One region of the Sinorhizobium sp. CB7 genome, then DNA from elsewhere that is predicted to be linked to it. Evidence: predicted binding sites of a transcription regulator. Region 1 holds the regulator's gene; each other region holds the start of a gene.
The links. The regulator LexA, encoded in region 1, represses DNA repair genes until DNA is damaged. The targets are predictions, from matches to a motif close to TGTTCNNNNTGTGTTCNG.

Region 1 (7,394 bases):
TAAGACGTTGCCGGCGAATAGGCCTACTACTTGCGGCGATATCGGTCGCACCCCAAAGGGCAATGAAATTCGATGGACCAACGCCTTTCCTTTGGAAAGGCGTTCATGCCGGAGAAATCGCAAGAAGAGGTGCGCGTCTGGCTATGACTGGCAGACCCACCTCATCGAAAAGGACGCCCCTTCGATTACCGAGAGCCGGTCGATAGTGGCGAGATCAAGTGACGGCCGCCGAAAATAGCAGTGATCGGTTATGCGTGGCGAAAAGACCTGGTGAGCGCGGTTGCGCCGGGTCCGAGCGGGGCATGAATTTAAGGCAATGCCCGGCAGCTCGGAGCGATGCGAACGACCAGCGAGTTTATATTACTGGATGTCAGCGTAGCCAGTAACACCGCTACCGTAATTTGGGCCCATGCCTTGCGGCTGTGCGTAAGTTGTGTTGCTTGCGCCAGTGGTTGCGCATCCTGAAAGCGTCAAAAGCGCCATTACTGCGGCGGCCAGAAGATATTTCAGAGGCATGGTGTTCTCCGATCATGGGTGGCTGCCAGGCCTCCAGGGGCCAGATCCAAGATTTTCCATTAAATCATCTTCGATGGCAAGCGAGCTTATACGTTCAACCGGAGTTGTACCGCGCGGATGAAAGCAAATGAGGGCATTCAAGCGCGTCGACGAGATCAGCCTGACACAGTTACGAGCCAAGCGCCCCTGCCGATTCCACATGAGAACAGATCGAGACCTTATCCTCTTGTCGGCGTGGAATGATGCAGTGATATCCGAGATAATGCTTCTATAACAATAAGTTAAGTAGAGACAATGGCGGAAGAGGTGGGATTCGAACCCACGGTACGGTTTCCCGCACGCCGGTTTTCAAGACCGGTTCCTTAAACCACTCGGACACTCTTCCATCTTGCTGAAAAGGTTGAAAAATCTACATTCTGTTGATTTCTCGAAATCGGCGATTGCGACCGATTTGCTACCCAATCATTCGATGGGTGGCTTTTTAGCAGCTTTGATCGCAGCGTCAACTTGTTCCGCAGCGTTCGCCGGATAGCTCGTGTGAGCCCTAAAAGTATCCGACCAACCATCGAAGTTCTATTCGACGACGATTGGGGGAAGCGCAAGGACGAACTTAGAGCAGGCTTGCCCCTCATGGCATCGGCGCTGCGGCCTCAACCTTACCTTTGCCGATGCCATCCGCCGGCTGACGACAACAAAACGACCCTCTTTTCTTACAGAGAAGCACAGGTGCCCATGGCCCTTTCACTAGAGCAACGTTTATCCAAGCCAAACGGTCCCCGACCGATTGTTCAAAAACTTCGATTCTCCAGTGTTAATTCAATCGCCGCTTATTCACGCCAATGGTGCGCTACCCACGGTGTGGGGAGGATATAGTGCCGCAAGTATGTCAACGGTGACTTTGTTCCCCTTCGGTTGGCCTTGAAGACGCCGAGTATGTGATCGAGCGGCGTCGCTGACAGGCCTTTGGGGCCGAATTTGCCGTCAATCGCATTTTGGGGATGAAAACCGCGTGGAAATAGAACAACTCGCGCGCTGGTCGGCAAGTGCGGGACGAGTACGTAGTTCAAGGGCATTGGCCAACGACAGTCCTGTCTGAAATGCAAAACCCAGCGTCGAGGATAGAACTTCAGTTTGCCCGGCGCGTTGCGGGTGAGAAAGCGTTGCTCGTATTTATATTCATCGGCGATCGCCTGAGGGTTGGCGCGAAACTTTTCCTGCAAGGGGACGAGCTTGCCTACGGGGAATCGGAAGACGGAGGATTGGCCGAGACGCTCGAAGGGTGTGGTCTGGTTTTGAGCCATGACAACATCATCCGGATTTCCAACCTCGAAGAACGGGTCGAGAGACGCGACGACAACCAAATCGAGATCCAGATAGAGCACCGGACCGGAGAGGCTGCCGAGCTTTGGACCCCAGAGTCTTGCCTTTTGCCAAATGCCCTTCGTGTTCACCGGCATTTTCTCGAGATCAAGATCCGGCAGGTCTTCGCACAGTATCCCCGGGTTCAATCCTTCCCTGTTGTCGGTGAAGCAGGTGAAGGTGAAGGGCGGTGTGATGTTGCGAGCAACCATACCGTAGAGTCGATTGATGAATGTTGCACCGTACTTGGTCCCCCAATTCATGCAAATGACTTGCTTGACGCCACCGCTCGCGGCAAGAATTCTCGTCATCATCCCGCTGAATTTTCCTGAACGACCAAAAGAATTTTTGCGCCAATGTCACGGCACGCGCAGACACCATTCAGCGCCGCTTGCAAAAATGTGCACGTGTACGATTGCATTTTAAACCTGCCAAGTATCGACCGGGTCGTGATCTTCGAATAACAAGCAACCCGACCGCGATCAATCCTGCAATCAGTTACACTTCACGTCTTCACTGAAGTGATGTTACTTTGCCTCATCAGCCGAAGAAGCGAGTTGCAGAAGAATAAAAGCCACTGTTGCCTCGTCTCAAATATCGCGTCGCTGAAAACGCGGTATGAAGGACCCAGCGCGATGGCGGGACGTGAAATCTGCGACGGCCTTCCACGATCAGTATGGCGACACACATTGACGACGGGGGCCGTAATAGGGCTGATAAGTGTTGTCCCATGCGCGATAGGATCGATATCGACTGTAGCACCAGTTCGCGTGCCCATTGCCGCCGTAATATCTCGGCTGCGACGCCAGAGCGCCGATGATCGCCCCTGTCGCCAACCCACCGATGATAGCGGCTGCAGCGTCTCCGTGATCGTACCTGCGATAGTGACGGCGCCGATAGTAGCCGTCGCGGTAGTAATCACCGCGATAATAGCCGTCCCGATAGCTGTAGCGACCGAAATAGCTGCGTGGGGAGTTATTTTCACGGTCCCACCGCCTGATATGGGGATTGTTGCTGCCGTAACGAGGAATGAACCTTCGATGATCGACTTGCTGAACATCCGAGGACGCCTCGACTCCAGGCATTGTCATTGCGGCGGGCAAAGGAAAAGCTTCGGCCGGGGCAACACCTGTAAAGGCAGTTGTGGCCGACAGGATGATGATGGCTAGCTTTTTCATGTCTTCCTCACCTTGTCGGAATGATGCGAGCATCGCATATCATCTTACCCTCAACGTGAACCGAAGGTGAACGTTCGAGCGCTCCCGAAAATGTTACCGGGACGTTCCGCCTTCAATTCAAGCGCCGGGTCCGAGCACGACAATGCGGTGAGCGACGTTCATGCCGGGTTCCCGCGACATGCCTGCCTTTGGCAGGACGCCACAGCCTATCTCTCGTGCCACTGTGTGCGGTTTCGGCGAGCCTCAGAAACCCATTGGAGGCGCATAGAAGCAGCGCACGGTATATTCGTTTGGGAAAAGGCAAAGATGATAGGCGCCGTCCGGAGACTCCATCGTTTGCGTCTGAGGAACGAAGAACACGTGCTTGTGTGTCGCCAGGCGGTGATCACCGGGCAGCAGGGTCACCTGAAATCCCTTCGGAACGGGACGAACCGTCTTCGATGAAATTTGCTGGCAATCACCGTTGTGGCCGTCTCCATTGCAACAATAGGGCTCATAGGTAAAGCCGGACGGAGCTTCATGCGCGCCGGCAGCAGTGGCAAAAATTATGGCAATCCCTGCAAGAATCATTCGCATGGCATCCTCGCTTTTCCGAAAAGCGGAGATCTGCGGCAGGCCGCTTTATCCGCCACAGCACTAAAGTAGAGGCCGATTGAAAACGGGCTAGAGCGATCTGCACCGAACTGCTACCGGCGGCACCACTTGGTCCTGAAACAACTAATATGCCCTATTGTCCGGCATTTTTCAGTCCAAATTCCAACATGGGGCCTGAAGCAAAAATATTTTGAGTATCTCGAAAACTTTCACGAAAATTTAGGTACTTGCGGAACACATATGGAACATATAGTGTCTGTTCTGGCTTTGTTTCACCGATCTGGGGTTCCAGCAAAAATGTTGACGCGCAAACAACAGGAACTGCTCCTTTTCATACACGAGCGGATGAAGGAATCTGGTGTTCCGCCATCCTTTGATGAGATGAAGGACGCGCTCGATCTGGCATCAAAATCGGGAATCCATAGGCTGATCACAGCGCTCGAAGAGCGTGGCTTCATTCGCCGCCTGCCCAACCGGGCTCGCGCGCTTGAGGTTATCAAGCTGCCCGAGGCCTATAGCCCGAGTATTCAGCCACGGCGCGGCTTCTCGCCGAGTGTCATCGAAGGAAGCCTTGGCAAGCCTCAGCCGATTGCGGCTGCACCGATAAAGCCCGTTACTGAGGATCCCGGCAAATCCGTCTCCATCCCGGTGATGGGCCGCATCGCCGCCGGCGTGCCGATCTCGGCCATCCAGAACAATACGCATGACATCGTCATTCCCGCCGACATGCTCGGCAGCGGCGAACATTACGCTCTCGAGGTCAAGGGCGATTCGATGATTGATGCCGGCATCTTCGACGGCGACACGGTCATCATTCGCAATGTTACGACGGCCAATCCCGGCGATATCGTCGTTGCACTGGTGGATGACGAGGAAGCAACGCTCAAACGGTTCCGGCGCAAGGGCGCATCGATTGCTCTCGAAGCAGCAAATCCCGCTTACGAGACGCGCATCTTCGGCCCCGATCGCGTCAAGGTTCAAGGAAAGCTCGTCGGGCTCATTCGTCGCTATCATTGATTGAAGCGGGCGTTTCCAATGTTGCCTGCTCCGTGAAGCGATCCGATCGCCAATCATAGGCGCGGTGCCGGTTCCAGGGCCTCTCCAACGTATCGAAGGCGGTTTTGATAACCGGCCCTTCCTGATCGAAGCGTATTTCCACTGCGCCAGTCTTGCGTAGTGTTTCTCCGGTGAAAAGTGCCGCACCCGACCTGCAACGGTCAAAGCGGAGCCTTATCGACGTGATGACGATCTGAGCGGTGTCGCATGCCGGGCCAAGATAGGCAGCATCGTCGATCGTCGTGACTACCTTTCCGTTCGGCAGCTTCGTCGTGCACCATGCCCTCTTTGCGCAGACGAAGCCCCTATCCGTTCCTGCCTCCGTTGCGGCACGCATGGCTTCCCTCGCCTGCTGGCGTTCTGCAGCATCCAATCTGCGGCGGGACTTGCTTGAAGCGGAGGGGTTGGCCTGCTCCCCATCAATGGTTTTCGGCCTTCGGTGCTGAGAAATCGCAAGCGCATGCTGCCACTGTTCGAAGATGAAACTCGGCGGGCGATCGCGATTGGTAGCGAGCTCGTCGTCATGAATCACAGCGACAAGCCCACCATCCTCGGAAATCAGCATGTCCGGCTGTGGCGCCGGCGGCACTAGGCATACGAGAATCAATGCGATCGCAAGCGTGAGCGTTCCCGTGTGCCGCAATTTCGTGCGAAGCAGAGTGAGCAGCAGAAAGCCCCCGACCATGACAGGAAAGAACCACGACGGCAGGCGCCCGACGTCGATATTGCCGCCCCAGTCCGCGATGGTCTTTGCAATGGCGATGACGAGATCGAGGCCGAAACCGACAACCTTCCATAGCGTTGGATCCAGACCGAAGGGCATCAGCAGCATGGCGAATAGCCCCGCCGGCATCACGATGAAGGTTATGACCGGCATGGCAGCCAGGTTGGCGGCAAGGCCATATGTCGCCAATCGGTGAAAATGCTCGATTGCAAAAACTGCCGTGGACAGACCTCCGATCAGAGATGTCAGCAAAATCCCACCGAAGAACCGCGCGGCCAGCAACAGGGCAAGCAAGGCAGGATTTGTGGTATGGAATGGCGTATGAGCGGGCCGGTCCTTCCAGACCGCGTAGCCTGCAATCAGTGCCAGCGTAGCAGCAAACGACATCTGGAAGCTCGGCCCCAGAACTTCGGATGGCGATAGCACCAGTATGACGATCGCCGACAGGGCGACATTGCGGAGGCTGAGCGAAGGGCGGTCAAAGAAGACCGCAATCAGCATGATGGCCATCATGATGAAGGCGCGTTCGGCGGAGACTCCGAAGCCGGAGATGAGGAAATAGGCAGTAACTGCAACAAGCGCACCGAAGGCCGCGATCTTCTTGGTCGGATAAGCTTGAGCCATCCCGGGAAGGAGGCTCAGTACGGAACGGAAACCGATAAAGAAGATGCCGGCCGAAAGCGCCATGTTCAGCCCGGAGATGGCGATGATATGCGCCAGTCCGGAAATACGCAGTGCCTCAGTCGTCTCCTCCGAAATGGCGCGCCGCTCATCGGTGACGAGCGCGGCGGCGAAAGCGCCGGTATCGCCCGGCAGAATCGAGCGAATGCGATCCCCTATTCCGGCTCTCAGTCCGTGGAGCCATTTTTCGACCGCAACCATCCGCGGCTCTTCGGTGTCGGCCCCTGAACGAGGTACGCGTTGCGGCGCTCCGTAAAAATAGCCGTTCGCACCAATGCTATCGAAATAGGCACTGAAAGCGAAATCATTCAGCAGCGGCAGGGCCGGCCCAGCGGGCGGTACGAGACGCGCACGCCCGGTCAGCGTATCGCCTATTTCGAAGGGAAGATCCATGCCGCGCGAGATAACGGAAATCCGCCTCGGCGGGCGTTTGATCGCTGGCAGTTCGGTCTTCTCCAAGGCGAGGATATAGCGCCAACGCCCCTGCCCGCTGGTCTCACGCCGCTCGACACGGCCCGTCAATGTCGTGGTAACCGCGGAATCGAGAACCACGGTCTGCGAACGCCACGTCTCCACCTGAGACAGCACCATGCCAAGGAGAACAAGAAGACCGGCCCAAACGGTCCGTTTCACCAGAAGCTCGGCATCCCGCGAGACAAAGAGTATGCAGAAGCATACGAGAACAGCGACAGTGAGTGCGATGGCCGAAAAATCGGTTTCAGTCTTAAACCAGATGACGGCGCCCGTTCCGATACAGACGGGAACAAAGAGAAAGGTATGGCCATGCGCCTCTTCCTCGCTCGACATCCACCGGAGGCTGGACCGGGCCTCGCCCAAGATGTTAGCGGCACCGACAGCGAATCGCCTCCGATGCCACGTCCTCGCCGGCTGCCTCGCCTCGGCACGTATCGGTGCCGAAAAGCCGCTTGGACCTTCGTCTATTCGCAGATCCCTGCCCTGCCGTTCGATCGTTTCCGGCTCCGGCATCTACCGCCCCGAATTGGTCAAAAACGGCAGAAGATTGCAACCACTGCATGATTTTCGCAATCACAATCGATTAAAATTCAGAGAAAATACAACTTTGCAAAAATCGCACCTGAACGAGCCGTTTCTTCTATGCAGAAACGCCATTGCTGCTCTGCCTAAAAGTTGATTTTGCAATGCACAATTCAGCGCCAGAGTAACTTGGCATTAGCGTCACGATCATATAGCTAATCGGTAGACGCTTAACCCCTATGGCGCTTTTATGGCGCCAACCGCCATTTTGGAGGATCAGCATGACGGAA
Region 2 (7,394 bases), on a different contig from region 1:
CTGCCGATGCTCACGGCGACTTCCGCCTCGACGATCGTCGCCATCGTGCGCTCCATGCCAAGTGGTTCGTCGGGCAATCGATAGGCGGAGGCAAGCAGAGGCGAGCAGAGTGGATCAGGACCGGCATCGGCCGCAATCTTCCAGCCGCCGATCTCCTCACCGCTCTGCGCGATCAGCGCGTCCTGGATCGCAAAGGCGGTCTCGCGATCCGCAGGAATATACTCGCTAGAAAGTCCTTCCAGACGGAAGCCATTCCTGCGCGCATCAAGCAGATGCTTCGCGGCCGCGTCGATACGGTTGCTGGTCACGATTGTCCTCCGCGGCTGGCACCTGCTCGATCAAGGTGGACTTGACGTCCACTCCTCCGACCTGCAGGCGAGCGTGGAAATCCGATTGGATATGGGATTTTTGAAGTATGCGAGGGCTTGCGCTTGAGGTCAAGCGGCAAAAGTGGGCATCACCCGTCCGAGCAGGTGCGGCGCGAAAAATTGGCTCCAAAGGCTCCTTATCCTCCGAGGACATCGGCGCTGATATCATCAGCCTCTTCGATGGGAGCTGAAGCGGAAGTTACTCGACCGGACGATCGCTCCCGTAGCAGCGCAGCATATAGCTGGCGAATGTCGGCCATTTCAAGCTCCCCGGCGATCCACTGCTCGATCCACCTGAGAAATCGCGGATCCTGCTCGAGCGGCAGCTCCGCATTGCGGATACGGTCGAGAGCTTTTTGCATGGCTAGACGGCGGTGTTCGATGATCATGGCGACGCTCTTAGCCGATTCGAGAAGGCGCGCATGTGGATTTTATGCGAATGATCATACGGTCAGTACGTCAGACACAGATTTTCAATGGACTGCTCCGGGTCCCCGCCAGCCGGATGGAGATATGCGGTGGACGTCGGCGTCAGCAGAAGGGATGAGTGCAAGGAGCAGCGCGGCCCCTCAACTCGGCCTGCACTCAGCTATAGAGGTTCCGCCATTCGCCCGGCGTAATTCCGGTGGCTGACCTGAACGCTTTCGTGAAATGGCTTTGTGACGCATAGCCGCAGGCCAGCGCCACCTGCACAAGCTCGATGCTTCCTGAGCGCAATAGGTTCCTGGCCCTCTCGACGCGGCGCTCGGCCAGGTAACGGTGTGGCGGCATCCCGAAGCTGATGCGAAACATCTTGGCGAAATGGAAGGTGCTCAGCCCAGCCTCGGACGCGAGTTGGTCGAGCGTCAACGCTTGCTCCAGATGCGCCTCGATATGGTCGACGATCCTGCGACGGACCGATGGCGAAAGACCGCCGCGGACGATCTCCCGTTCCGCCCGCCTGATATGGCGCCTGAGCGTATGATGGATCAGAAGATGGCAGGCCAAGTCGAGCGCCACACGGTCGCTCCTCTCGTTCCAATCGAGCGGCAGGACACCACCGCGCACGATCATCGACATGGCCGGATCATCCACAAAGGTGAGATCCATGAGATCGACATGCCGCGGATCGACGTCAAAGGCCGTGAGCGCCTGATAGGCCAGAACCTCCGGATCGATGTAGAGGTGGAACATTCTGATCGGGCCGCCGATAAGCCATCGGCTTTCGTGTCCTGCCGGGAGCAGGCACAGCTTGTCCGGTGCGCCGCCGGAAATCTGCCCGTCCTCGCGAACGACCCTTTCCCCGCCGGAGAGATAGATGCTGAGCGTGTGGTGGCCGGGCCGATCGTAGCAGGCGCGGTTGTCGCGGTTGCTCCATTCGGCGACCGACAGGCCGCGACCGGCCGACCCCGCACGCTCAAGATGTGCGCCGGTTCTGGCGAGAGCTTCGCTGACGCTCGGGCTATTCTTCTCCATTCTCCACCAATGCGAACTCTGTTCGGGAATCTCAAGGCCGATCGCGCTTTGTGCAGTGCCCCAGCCTGAAAAAGCCCAAGAATGTGCAATGGCACCCCAAAGCCTGAGCAGACAAGGGCTCATTATCCGGGCACTGGGTCATCATATTTCAAGCAACCACCGGAAAATGACCCGTGATCACCTTCTATTATGCCTTGACCGTCTTCATCTGGGGAACCACCTGGATCGCCATCAAGAACCAGCTCGGCGCGGTACCGATCGAGGCATCGATCGCCTACCGCTTCGCGCTCGCCGCAGCGGTGCTGTTCCTCGTCCTCAAACTGACGCGCAGGCTTCATCCCATTCCCGCCCGGCACCAGCCCTATGTCATCCTGCAGGCCCTTTGCCTGTTCTCTTGCAACTTTATCTGCTTTTACATCGCCACGAACTACATTCCGAGCGGCATCGTCTCGGTGGTCTTCTCCGCGGCTACGATCTTCAATCTGATCAATGCATTCCTGGTCCACGGCAGGCGTCCCGCGCCGCGGATTCTTGCCGGCGCCGCAATCGGCGTGGCGGGCATAACCTGCCTGTTTTGGGAGACGGTGGCAGGCGCAGCTCTGGACCACGAAACGGCCATCGGCCTGGCGCTTGCGCTGCTCGGAACATGGTTTTTCTCCGCGGGCAATCTCGTGGCCGCGCGCAATCAGAGCCACGGCCTGCCCGTGGCATCGGTCAATGCCTGGGCGATGCTCTATGGAGCTACAATCGTTTCCCTTTTCGCCCTGGCGCGAGGCGTTCCCTTCACCTTCGATCTTTCACCCGTCTATGTCGGCTCGCTGCTCTATCTCGCCATTCCCGGTTCAGTCATCGGTTTTACGACCTATCTCACCGTGGTGCACAGGCTAGGGCCGGAAAGGGCGGCTTACATGACAGTGCTCTTTCCGGTCGTGGCGCTTACGGTCTCCATGCTCCTCGAGGGCTATCGCATGACACCGCTTGCGGGGGTCGGGCTTGCGGCCGTGCTGCTGGGCAACTTGCTGGTCCTCGCCCGAAAGCCGGCTTCACCAAAGACCGCCTGAAAGTCCCGCTGCAGCGCATCGTGCTCCCGATCCGCCGCCCTTGCGAAATTGACCCATCGTCCCGGCGTCAGACCGTAAGCCTGCCTGAACGCTCTCGTCATGTGCGCCTGGTCAGTGAAGCCACATGCAAGGGCCGCCTCTACGATGGTATTGCCGCTCTGGATCAGATGTTGGGCCTGCTCCAGGCGGCGCAAGAGATTGAACCGCGCCAGGCTGACTCCGAAGTGCATGCGGAACTGCCGCGCAAGTTCCCATCGCGACAAGCCGACGTGATGTTCGAGTTCGGCCATGGAAACGCGCCTGTCGCGTGGCTCGTGCAATAAAGCTTCCGCGCGTCGCAGGGCGGCTTGATCGAGGCGGAGCGAGTGCATGCCTTGATCCCCGCTCAGGTCCCGCATGGCAAGCGCCAAGGCGGAGATCGCGGAAACTGAACCGATCTCTGGATCAACGGGAGCCAGCATCAGCAAGTCTCGGATAGCGGTAACTAACCGAGGATCGGATGAGACCGGATCACGAACGAACGGCAATGCCGCTCCTTCGAGCGCATCCCGAACGAGTCCGGGGCTTACATAGGCGATGGAATATCCGAAACCGGCATCGGTGCCCGCACGCCCGTCATGTCGCTCGTCGGGATGCAGGACGAAGCCGAATCCGCACCCGCTTCCATGGGAGACGCCGCGATAGTCGAAGGCTTGGACACCATGCGTCGTGATGCCTACGGCGTAGGTATCATGTCTGTGCGGTGAGAACGTGAACCCCTGGAACCGCGCCTGCATCCGCGCGATCCCGGGCAATGCCTCAGTGTGATTGACGAGCCATTCGGCCATGTTCGCACAGAAATACAATACTTGGGGTAGTTCCGACCTTAAAGGCTAGCTGAGTATTCAACAACGTCATGAGAACGGGCATGGATACGGCCCAAGCATTGGCATTCCTGTTGTTTGCTTTCATCGCGGCGGTGACGCCCGGCCCCAGTAACACGATGATCCTGTCCACGGGTGCCGCTGTCGGCACGTTGCGAGGGCTTGCCTGTCCAATCGGCGCCTCGCTCGGGATGGGTTCGATGATTGTGCTCAGCGCCTTTGGCGTCGGAGAAATCGTTGCCGCCGCGCCGGTGATCGTGGTTGCAATGAAGATAGCCGGCTCGCTCTTCCTGCTTTGGCTTGCCTGGAGGATCGTCAATGCGGGAACGTTGGAGGATGGCACACAGGCAAGAGCGACGGGATTTGTGAATGCATTCCTTTTCCAATGGTTGAATCCGAAGGGCTGGCTCGTCGCCCTGAGTGCCGGCAGTACCTATTTTACTCCCACGCTACAGGGTGAATTCCACGCGGCGCTCCAGATGGGGGTGCTTTTCGCCGCCGCAGCTCTTCCCGCAGGCATGATCTGGCTTGGAATGGGGGCATTGATCGCGCGTTTTCTCAGCAATCAAGATTCGGCGAAAATCTTCAACATCGCTATGGCTTCACTGCTGGCTGCGTCGGTGATCTTAGTCTGGCGATAGGGCGACCCCGATCGTCTTCCATCTCCGTGAAGGTCTTTACGGGATGGTATCTGCTTGAGGGAAACGAATTTGTTCTATATTCGTTCACAATACATTGGTGAGCCAGTCTGCATGTTCTGACCTGAGGGGCGCATGGCGATCGGTTGCTAAAGAATGAGCACGCGGATAGCGGACAGATGCGATGCATATTTCCCATGTCTGGCCGAGGGCATATCATCGTCCGGTGGAAGCTGAGATATGAATGGCGACAATCCGGCTGCGCGGCGACGGAAGATAATCCATATCGACATGGATGCCTTCTACGCGTCGGTCGAGCAGCGCGACAATCCTGAGCTTCGTGGAATGCCGGTCGCCGTCGGCGGCTCGGCGGCGCGTGGCGTCGTCGCCGCGGCCAGCTATGAGGCGCGTAAGTTCGGCGTCCACTCCGCCATGCCGTCGGTGACCGCAAAGCGCAAATGTCCCGATCTGATCTTTGTAAGACCCCGATTCGATGTCTATCGGGCAGTGTCGCTGCAAATCCGCGAGATCTTCGCCGAATACACGCCGATGGTCGAGCCGCTATCGCTCGATGAAGCCTATCTCGACGTCACCGAGAACCTGAAAGGCATGGAAATTGCCACCGAGATCGCCGCGGAAATCCGGGCAAAGATCAAGGCTGCGACAGGGCTGACGGCATCGGCCGGCGTCAGCTACAATAAGTTCCTGGCCAAGATGGCAAGCGATCAGCGCAAACCGGACGGCCTCTTCGTTATCACGCCGAAGACCGGTCCGCTCTTCGTCGAGGCACTGCCCGTAAAGAAATTCCATGGCGTCGGGCCGGCAACAGCCGAAAAGATGCATCGGTTCGGCATCGAGACGGGAGCCGACCTGAAGACGAAGGAACTTGATTTTCTGATCGAGCATTTCGGCAAATCGGGACCTTACTTTTACGGGATTGCCAGGGGGATCGACAATCGCGAGGTCAAGCCGAACCGTGTGCGCAAATCCATCGGCGCCGAGGATACATTCGCCGAAGATCTTCAGCGCTACGAGCCGGCTCGCGAAGGAATCCAGCCGCTGATCGAAAAGGTCTGGAGCTATTGCGACGCCAACGACATTGCGGCCAAGACGGTGACACTGAAGGTCAAATATTCCGATTTCCGGCAGATTACCCGCAGCAAGACCGTATCCGCGCCGCTTGCCTCCATGTCCGAGCTGGAGGAGATCATCAGCTTTTTGCTGCAGCCGATATTTCCGCTCCGCAAGGGCATTCGGCTTCTGGGTGTTACTCTCTCCTCCCTTGAGCGGCAGGTCCGGCAAGTGGCACCCCAGCTTGCTCTTCCGCTCTGAATAGTAGCGGAAAACAAAAAGCCTGCCGCGGGAGGAGGTGCGGCAGGCTTTCCAAAATAACCGAACAGCGGCTCGGGAGGAGGAAGAACCACTGTTCCGCAGGAAGCCCTGGGAGGAGGAGTAGGCCGCCTGCATGTTCGAAACGATGTGGGAGGAGGTACATCGCTTCGACGCGTGGAGATATAGCTGGATTTTTGCTTAGCATTTCTTTGCAGGCCAGGCATGCGCTATGCGAAGATCGGGAAGCTCATGACCGCGGATCCCTCTCGAAATCACAAAACAAAAGCGCCCGCTCGTAACGAGGCAGGCGCTTGGCGACATCGGATATTGGGTGGCGCGAGCAGACGTTAGCGAGCAACGGCGGCCCGGGCGACGGAGCGGATTTCGCTGCGGTCGATACCGAGGTCATTGAGCTCGCGGGTCGACATGCGACCAAGTTCCGCAACGGTTTGACGATACTTGCGCCAGTTGTTGAAGGAGCGTGCTACGTTCATGATGATCCCCTTTCCTTGGGCTTCGAAGCCAGCTGCCAGTCCGTGGCGCTTCGTTTGCTTCGATGACCCTCATATAAGCGGCACCTGCTCAAAATTGCAGCGCCAAGGCATCACCTCAGCCATGCGCAAAGCGCATAACTATGACTTCGTATGTTTTTAATGTGCCGTTTCGCAAAGCGCCGCCTTCAATAGGGAAACGGACTGAAATTCCGGCGGATGTCCCGCACTGACTGCTTTGCTCAGAGGTGCAGTCGCCCATTGGCGATCAGCCATTCCACCGCCTCCTGCACTGCCTGCAGCGATGTATAGCGTGGCGTGAAGCCAAGCAGGCGCTTGGACTTTTCCATCGAACAGTTCGGGCTGCGGCTGATGTGTTCCCACGTGGCCCTCGCCTCTTCCGGTGGCCGGCTTTCCGCCCATCGGTCGTAGGACAAGAATTCCAGCTTCGGCTCCTGACCGAACCAGCGTGCCATGGCCTCGGCATAGCCACGGAGCGTCAGCGCCTTTTCCGACACGGCATGGAAGCTTTCGCCGACCGAGGCGTTCCAATTCGCGATAGCGCTCATGAAGAGGCTGGCGACGTCATCGGCGTGGACGTGGTGCACCGTCTCCAGGCCGAAATTTGGTAGCTCCAATGTCTCACCGCGTGCGAGCGTGGAAAAAACCGCGGGGTTGAAGTGGCCGGCGGGATTCAACGGGTTCCACCCAGGTCCAACGATATGGCCGGGATGGATCAGGGTCGCCGGAAACTTCTCCAGCCGCGCCTTCTCCAGAAGATAGGCCTCGATTGCGGCCTTCTTTTCTCCATAGTCGCCGAAGGGCTTCTTCGGCGCGTCTTCTGGCGTCGGTACCGTTACGGAAAAGCCATGCGTCCAGATGGTGCCGGTATGAAGAAAATGGCTGACCCGGCCGGCAAGCGCCTCGACAAGCTGCCTGGCGCTTTCCAGCGTGAAGCAGATCATGTCGATGACGATCTCACCCTTCAGCGCCTGGATCTCCTTGCCGAACTTGCCGTCCTCCTCGAGTGCGGCCCTGTCCATCTGCAGGCGTTCGACGCTTTGCCAGGCCCGGTGCGGCCGGTAGGGCTCGGCCTGACCGCGGCTGATGGCAGTCACCCGGTGTCCTGCCTCGACGAGCCGCGGCACCAGATAAGTGCCCACATGTCCTGTTGCTCCAATGACGA
Region 3 (7,394 bases), on a different contig from region 1:
ATTGGTGATCAGGCCGGCCGAAGCGGAGGAAAGCGCGCTCTTGACGACATCCGTGCCCTCGCCGTCATAGTCCTTCATCAGCAGGTCCGGCTTCGGTGCGACCAGCCATCTGCCGCCCTGTGAGAGCAGCAACACCCGGCCGGAACCGAAGGGATGCAGCTTCTGCAATTTATCGGAAAGCGATGCCAGTGAGATGTCGACGCCGGCGACGCCGATCATCTTGCCATCGGACATGACCGGATAGGCAATTGAGCTCATGGTGGTCGGAACGTCCGTGCCCTGCGCCAGGTACGGAGCCGTTATCGAACCCTTGCCGCTATCGGCGGCAAGCTTCCACCATTCGGCAGCGTAGTCGTTGTCAAAAGTAGAGAACTGGATGCCGCCGTCCTTGGTCTTCGACCAGTAGGGGGTGAAGGCGCCCTTGGCATTCCCACCCTCGTCCGTCTTGTTGGCAAGCTCGGTGGTCTTGCCGTCGAAAGCGCCCGTCAGTTCGCAAAACCAGCTTCCGAAGGCGAACGCGTTCTGTTCGACATTGGCCTTGAGGATGTTGATGATGCCTTTGCGATCGAATGAATGTCCGGCATGGCCACGGCCGATGACCGCGGCCATCGAGCGTGCTGCGCTGGCGAGTTCGCCGATATTGGCGGCAGTCTCATTCGCGATGGACTTGGCCTCGGTATTGGCCTGGTCCATGGTCAGGGTCTGTACGCGGTCGCGAGTTTGCGAAATCAGGAAGAAGTTGGAAACGAACAGGACGAGCGCAATTGCAAGCCCCGTTACGACGATGAGCTTGGCCGCTAACGACTTCATTCGGAACATGGACATAGGATTCCTTGGGCAAGGATGCTTCGGATTGCATTATCCGAGCGCAGGGCGGTGGTAGGCCGCTCTGTCATGGAGAGGCCGTCGCGCTAGAGCGCTGTGCGTTCGAACGAACGCACAAAGGACGCCCCAATCTTTAATCTCAAAAGCATCTTTCTGTGTTCAAGTGACAGCACTTGAACACAGGATGCTTTAGCCGGGCGGATAGAGCGCCCGGAAGCGAAGCGAGAATGCCGAGAAATCCGTTAAATTTGGCTAAAACTTTGCACTTACGGCGTCCGATCGCGCCGCTTTTATCGCCTCTGACGCAGGCGCTCCATGACGGTTTCCGTATTGAGACGAATTATATCTTTTTTGCGACGTCGGCGGCGAGCGGTATGGATGGCTGGGCGCCTGGTTTGAGGCAGGCGAGCGAACCTGCGACCGCCGCACGACGCAGCGCGCCGGCAAAATCGAGCCCCTGATCGAGGCTTGCAGCAAGGTAACCGCAGAAGGTATCGCCCGCGCCGACGGTATCGACCGGTTCGATCACGAGGCCCTCGGCGCGAAGCAGTAGGCCCTCATGGATTGCGATCACGCCTTCGGCACCGAGCGTCACGATCAGCGTCTGACCGGTCACCGCATGAAGACGCTGCAAGGCCGCCTCTCGGTCTTCGGCAGTCATGCAGTCCTGGCCGGCGAGCCGCTCGAACTCGGTCTCGTTGGCGATGATGATATCCGCAAGTTGGCCGAGACGGGCAGCCTCGGGAATAAGCGGAGCGAGATTGAGGATGGTCGTGACCTTCGCCTTTTTCGCCGCAGACAGAGCCTTCTCGACAGCCGGGACCGGAATTTCGAGCTGCAGCATGAGAATGTCACCCGCATGCATCGCCTGCACCGTGGCTTCCGCGTCCGGCGCCGCCATCGTTCCATTCGCGCCTGGAACGACGGCAATCATGTTCTCCCCATCGCCGCCCACAAGAATAAGCGCCGTGCCTGTCGGCTCCTTAACCCGCTTGACGGTTGAGAGGTCCACGCCTGCTTCGCTCAGAAGGGCAAGGGCCGGTTCGGCAAAACCGTCATTGCCGGCCGCACCCGCCATCCGGACATTCGAGCCCGCCCTCCGTGCGGCGAGTGCCTGATTGGCGCCCTTGCCTCCTGCGGCCGTCGAAAAGCTGTTTCCGGCGACCGTTTCACCGGCCTTTGGCAGGCGCTCGGCCGTAGCGATGAGATCCATGTTGATGGAGCCGAAAACAGTGATCATGGAGTATATTGCCCTGCCGTTTGAGATTTTCGCCGCGACACTGCCCGAAGCACTCAGTCTTCGTCAACCACCCGCAGCTTCAGTAGGCCGGTACGGCTTTCGGCCGCCTGTGGAGTGGATTCAGTTTTCTCGGCAGTCCTGCCCTCCGCTCCCGCCTCGAATTCCAGGGCTTCGATCTTCGAGCCGCGCTTGGTGAGCTTATCCGCCGATGTGACAATCATGTCGACGTCCTTCTGCGCTTGGGCGAAATGCCCCTGAAGCTTGCGCACGCGCTCATCGAGCCGGGAAAGGTCGTCCATCAAGTGCGCGACCTCGCCCTGGATCAGATGCGCCTGTTCGCGCATCCGCTGATCCTTCAGCACCGCCTGAATGACCTGGATTGACAGCATGAGAAGAGAGGGCGAGACGATGACGATCCGCAAGCGGTGCGCCTTCTGGACGACCGCTTCGAAATTCTCATGGATCTCAGCGAAGATCGATTCGGATGGGACGAATAGAAACGCCGTGTCCTGAGTCTCCCCCGGGATCAGATATTTTTCCGACACGTCGCGGATATGGACCTCCATATCGCGCCGGAACTGCTGGGCCGCCGCCTTCCCGCCTTCCGGAGTGCCCGCCTCGCGGATGGCGTTCCACGCTTCAAGTGGAAACTTGGCGTCGACGACGAGCGGGGGCGAATTGTTCGGCATCCGGATCGTGCAATCGGGGCGCGATCCATTGGAGAGGGTCGGCTGGAAGGAATAGGCGCCATGCGGCAACCCGTCAGCGATGATCGTCTCCATCCGCGCCTGCCCGAAAGCCCCGCGCGTCTGCTTGTTGGAGAGGATTGCCTGCAGACCGACCACATCCTTTGCCAGCGATTGGATATTGCCCTGTGCGGCGTCGATGACGGCGAGGCGCTCCTGCAGGCGCTGGAGATTTTCGTGAGTGGTCTTCGTCTGTTCGTTGATGGTGGCGGTCACACGATGCGACATGCCGTCGAGCCGCTGATTGACGGCATGATTGAACTCCGCCTGTCGGGAGCCGAAAACTTCCGTCATCGTCGCGAGCCTGCCGTGCATTTCGGCCTGGGCGCGCAGGAGCTCGGCCATGCGCATGTCGGCTTCAGCCGCACGCACGGCGGCTTCCTCTAGCTGCCGCTGCTTCAAGCGGTTGGCGCGGACGGAAAGAAAAATGGTGGAAAGCAGCATCACGGCTGCAAGCAGGCCGATCATGGCTTGCGTCGTGGTTGCTTGCGAGAAGTTGTGGCCAAGCAGGGTGATGGTGTCGGAAGTCGCTGAGATCATGGCGCGAAGCATAGCAAAATATTGAACAAAAACTAGATCAAAACGTGAACAAAATCATCTTTCCCGGGTTTTTTCAAGCCATGAGAAAACCGAAAGTTTCATTGCCGACTTTAATAAAAGGTCAATCATATTCGCTGAAAGCTACGTCATCCGACCAAACATTTTTTGCCGGCCGCATTCGTCTTGTCCGGCGCACCCATCGAACAGAGATGCTGATATGAAACCTGAGAATTTTGACGGAGCCCTCAAAGAACGCCTTGATTTCATTGAGCTTGATGAGCGCGCGCGGCAGAATTTGAAGGAGCTGCGCCCGACGCTGGCGGAGCTTCTGGGACATGCTCTGGATAAGTTCTACGACAAGATTGCGAAGACACCGAAGGTCGCGACTTTCTTCCGCGACAGGGGACATATGGAGGGCGCCAAGAAGCGCCAGGAGGCGCACTGGGGAAATCTCGCGAATGGGAATTTCGACTCCTCCTACGTCGCCGGCGTCGTTGCCGTGGGAAAAGCGCATGCGCGAATCGGCCTCGAACCACGCTGGTATATCGGCGGCTATGCGATGCTAATGTCCGAGCTCGTCAAGGGCATCATGGAGAAGCAATGGCCCTTCATGTTCGGCAGACAGCACGCGAAGATGCTTGCCGATAAGCTCTCGGCAGTCGTCAAGGCGTCGATGCTGGATATGGACTATTCCATCTCCGTCTATCTGCAGGCGCTGGAGGATGAGCGACGCAAGCTCGAGGAAGAACGCGCCCGTATCGATGCGGATCAGGCGCTTGCGCTCGATCACTTGCGCAGAGGCCTTGAAGCGCTGTCGCGCGGCGACCTGCAATCCTCGCTGCCCCATGACCTTCCTGGAAATTTCCGGTTGATGGCGGAGGACTACAACAGGGCTGTGGAGGCTCTTCGCGGTTCGTTCACGGCCGTCCGCGAGAGTTCCGGTGCGATCCTGAGCGGCACCGGCGCGATCGCGAAAGCTACGGACGAACTTGCCATGCGCACCGCTCAGCAGGCAGCTGGGGTCGAGGAGAGTTCGGCGGCTTTGCAGCAATTGTCGGTCAGCGTCAACCAGACCGCGGGCAATGCCGAGAAGGCTTCCTCAGCCGTGCGCGACACCCAGGAAAAGGCCAGGAACTCCGGCGAACTGGTCACCAGCGCCGTATCGGCCATGGCTGGAATCGAGAAATCCTCGACGGAGATTTCGAAGATCATCGGCGTCATCGATGAAATCGCTTTCCAGACCAATCTGCTGGCATTGAACGCCGGTGTCGAGGCTGCTCGGGCGGGGGATGCCGGCAAAGGTTTCGCAGTCGTCGCCCAGGAAGTGCGTCAGCTTGCGCAGCGCAGCGCCGAAGCCGCCAAGGAGATCAAGAACCTCATTTCCCAGAGTTCGACGCAGGTCAATGAGGGCGTCAGCATTGTCAGCAACACTGGCGAGGCGTTGGGCGACATGATCCGCCGCATCGACATTATCGACAAGTTTGTCGCCGATATCGCCGCTGCTGCCAGGGATCAGGCGACAGGTTTGAACGAGATCAGCGTTGCAATCCGCAACATGGACTCCATCACCCAACAGAATGCGAGCATGGTGGAGCGCAGCTCGACGGAAACACGCGGGCTCGGCGACGAAGTCGACAAGCTCGTGCGCTTGCTGAGCACGTTCAAGACGCAGGCGAGAGGGCAGGCCGGAAAGACGACGCTGCCCGATCGACGCGTTGCCTGAGGAACGAGCCCGAAAACGGCCACGCCCGCGGAAAAAAAGCAGGCGGGTGCTTTCAGAATAATTCCATCACGGGACAAGATGCGTTATGGGAGACCTCATGACCATCAAGCCTCTCATTATTTTGCCCGATCCACTTCTTCGCCAGGTTTCCAAGCCGATAGAGCGTGTCGATTCCGATGTGACCAAGCTCGCGGATGACATGCTTGAAACCATGTATGACGCGCCCGGGATTGGGCTGGCGGCTATCCAGGTCGGCGTTCCCCGCCGCATGCTTGTGATCGATATTGCCCGCGAAGGGGAGGAAAAGCAGCCGCTGGTTTTCCTCAATCCTGAGATACTCTCCTCCTCGGATGATCGTTCGGTCTATGAGGAGGGGTGTCTCTCCATTCCGGATTACTATGCCGAAGTGGAGCGTCCGGCGAGTGTCACGGTGAAGTATCTCGACCGTGAAGGCAAGGAACAGATCCTCGAGGCGGAGGGCCTGCTCGCCACCTGCCTGCAGCACGAGATCGACCATTTGAATGGCGTCCTCTTCATCGACCATATTTCGCGGCTGAAGCGCGAAATGGTGATCAAGAAATTCACCAAGGCAGCCAAGGCGAAGGTGCTTTGAGGTTCGGGGCCGTCTGCATGAGCGGTGCGTCTTGTAAGACGCACTCGCTGTAACACTTTGAATTACTGCATGGTTTTCTCCTTAAATCGTTCCGATTTAAGGAGAAAACCATGCAGTAGACGGCAGGCCCCGATTGGCAGGAAAACATGTCACTTCGCATCATCTTCATGGGGACACCGGAATTCTCCGTCCCGACGCTTCGCATCCTTGTGGATGCCGGCCACCGGATCCTCGCCGTCTACACGCAGCCTCCACGCCCCGGCGGACGCCGTGGCCTCGATCTGCAGAAATCACCAGTGCATCAGGCGGCCGAACTTCTCGGCCTTCCTGTGCTGACACCCGTCAATTTTAGGGATCCGGAGGAGCGCCGGCGTTTTCGCGAATTCGGGGCCGATGTGGCCGTGGTGGTCGCCTATGGCCTGCTTCTGCCGGAGGAGATACTGACCGGCACGCGGTATGGCTGCTACAACGGACACGCCTCGCTCCTGCCACGCTGGCGCGGCGCGGCCCCGATCCAGCGTGCGATCATGGCCGGTGACACGAAGACCGGCATGATGGTAATGCAGATGGAAAAGGGTCTCGACACCGGCCCGGTCGCCTTGACCCGGGAGGTGGAGATCGGCCCGAACATGACGGCCGGTGAGCTGCATGACAGGCTGATGCTGACCGGCGCCAAGGCCATGGCAGAGGCGATGGTGAAGCTCGAAATGGCCGACCTGCCTCTGACGCCGCAACCGGCTGAGGGCGCCGTCTACGCTGCCAAGATCGACAAGAGTGAAACGCGTATCGATTTCAGCCGAGACGCGAAAGATGTTCATAACCACATTCGCGGCTTGTCTCCTTTCCCGGGAAGCTGGTTCGAGACCGAAATCGCCGGCAGGCTCGAGCGTATCAAGGTCCTTGCCTCCGAGATGGCGGCAGGAGAAGGCTCGCCCGGCGAAGTGTTGTCGGACGATCTGAGGGTCGCTTGCGGCAATGGTGCCATTCGGCTCGCGAAGCTGCAGAGAGCGGGCGGCAAGCCGCTTGCCGCTGGCGACTTCCTGCGCGGAACGCCGCTTGGTCCTGGAACGAGGCTTGGCTGATGCCCCGCTACCGCATGACCGTCGAATATGACGGCGGCCCCTATGTCGGTTGGCAGCGCCAGGAGAATGGTCCATCCGTTCAGGCCGCGATAGAGGGCGCAATTCTCAGCCTGACGGGTGAAACCGTTTCAATCCGCGGCGCGGGCCGCACGGATTCGGGCGTGCATGCGATGGGGCAGGTGATCCATGCCGATCTCGCCAAGGAATGGCAGTCGCACCAATTGCGCAATGCGCTGAACGCCCATCTGAAGCTTGCCGGTGAACGCGTCTCCATACTGGATGTCGCAGCCGTCAGCGACCATTTCGATGCGCGCTTCTCCGCCATCCGGCGGCACTACCTCTATCGCATCATCACCCGCCGGGCCCCGCTCGCGCTTGAAGCCGGCAGGGCATGGTGGGTGCCGAAAGCGCTCGATCACGAGGCCATGCATGCGGCTGCCCAGACGCTCGTCGGAAAGCATGACTTCTCCACCTTCCGCTCTGCACATTGCCAGGCCAACAGCCCGGTCCGCACGCTCGATCGCCTGGACGTCACCCGTGACGGCGATCTGATCGAAATCCGCGCCACGGCCCAGAGTTTCCTGCACAATCAGATCCGTTCCTTTGCCGGTACGCTGAAGCTCGC

Region 2: dinB (DNA polymerase IV) is a predicted target of LexA. The motif match lies at 4,459-4,476, and genes of this name have one in related genera.
Region 3: AAE029_RS15115 (DNA recombination protein RmuC) is a predicted target of LexA. The motif match lies at 3,385-3,402, and genes of this name have one in related genera.

The regions. Positions count from the first base shown of each region.
Region 1 covers NZ_JAULLL010000019.1:36,289-43,682, forward strand. The annotation lists tRNA gene AAE029_RS28425 (tRNA-Ser) at 812-901, opposite strand; gene AAE029_RS28430 (glycosyl transferase) at 1,344-2,189, opposite strand; gene AAE029_RS28435 (BA14K family protein) at 2,547-3,053, opposite strand; gene AAE029_RS28440 (hypothetical protein) at 3,297-3,629, opposite strand; gene lexA (transcriptional repressor LexA) at 3,945-4,664, shown strand; gene AAE029_RS28450 (ComEC/Rec2 family competence protein) at 4,645-7,095, opposite strand; gene gltA (citrate synthase) at 7,386-7,394, shown strand, end outside.
Region 2 covers NZ_JAULLL010000004.1:188,968-196,361, forward strand. The annotation lists gene AAE029_RS09955 (2-keto-4-pentenoate hydratase) at 1-308, opposite strand, end outside; gene AAE029_RS09960 (hypothetical protein) at 506-757, opposite strand; gene AAE029_RS09965 (helix-turn-helix domain-containing protein) at 954-1,823, opposite strand; gene AAE029_RS09970 (DMT family transporter) at 1,997-2,884, shown strand; gene AAE029_RS09975 (helix-turn-helix domain-containing protein) at 2,785-3,711, opposite strand; gene AAE029_RS09980 (LysE family translocator) at 3,810-4,388, shown strand; gene dinB (DNA polymerase IV) at 4,626-5,717, shown strand; gene AAE029_RS09990 (DUF1127 domain-containing protein) at 6,065-6,211, opposite strand; gene AAE029_RS09995 (NAD-dependent epimerase/dehydratase family protein) at 6,451-7,394, opposite strand, start outside.
Region 3 covers NZ_JAULLL010000007.1:169,483-176,876, forward strand. The annotation lists gene AAE029_RS15105 (methyl-accepting chemotaxis protein) at 1-825, opposite strand, end outside; gene AAE029_RS15110 (ribokinase) at 1,166-2,065, opposite strand; gene AAE029_RS15115 (DNA recombination protein RmuC) at 2,119-3,348, opposite strand; gene AAE029_RS15120 (methyl-accepting chemotaxis protein) at 3,569-5,074, shown strand; gene def (peptide deformylase) at 5,172-5,687, shown strand; gene fmt (methionyl-tRNA formyltransferase) at 5,834-6,769, shown strand; gene truA (tRNA pseudouridine(38-40) synthase TruA) at 6,769-7,394, shown strand, end outside.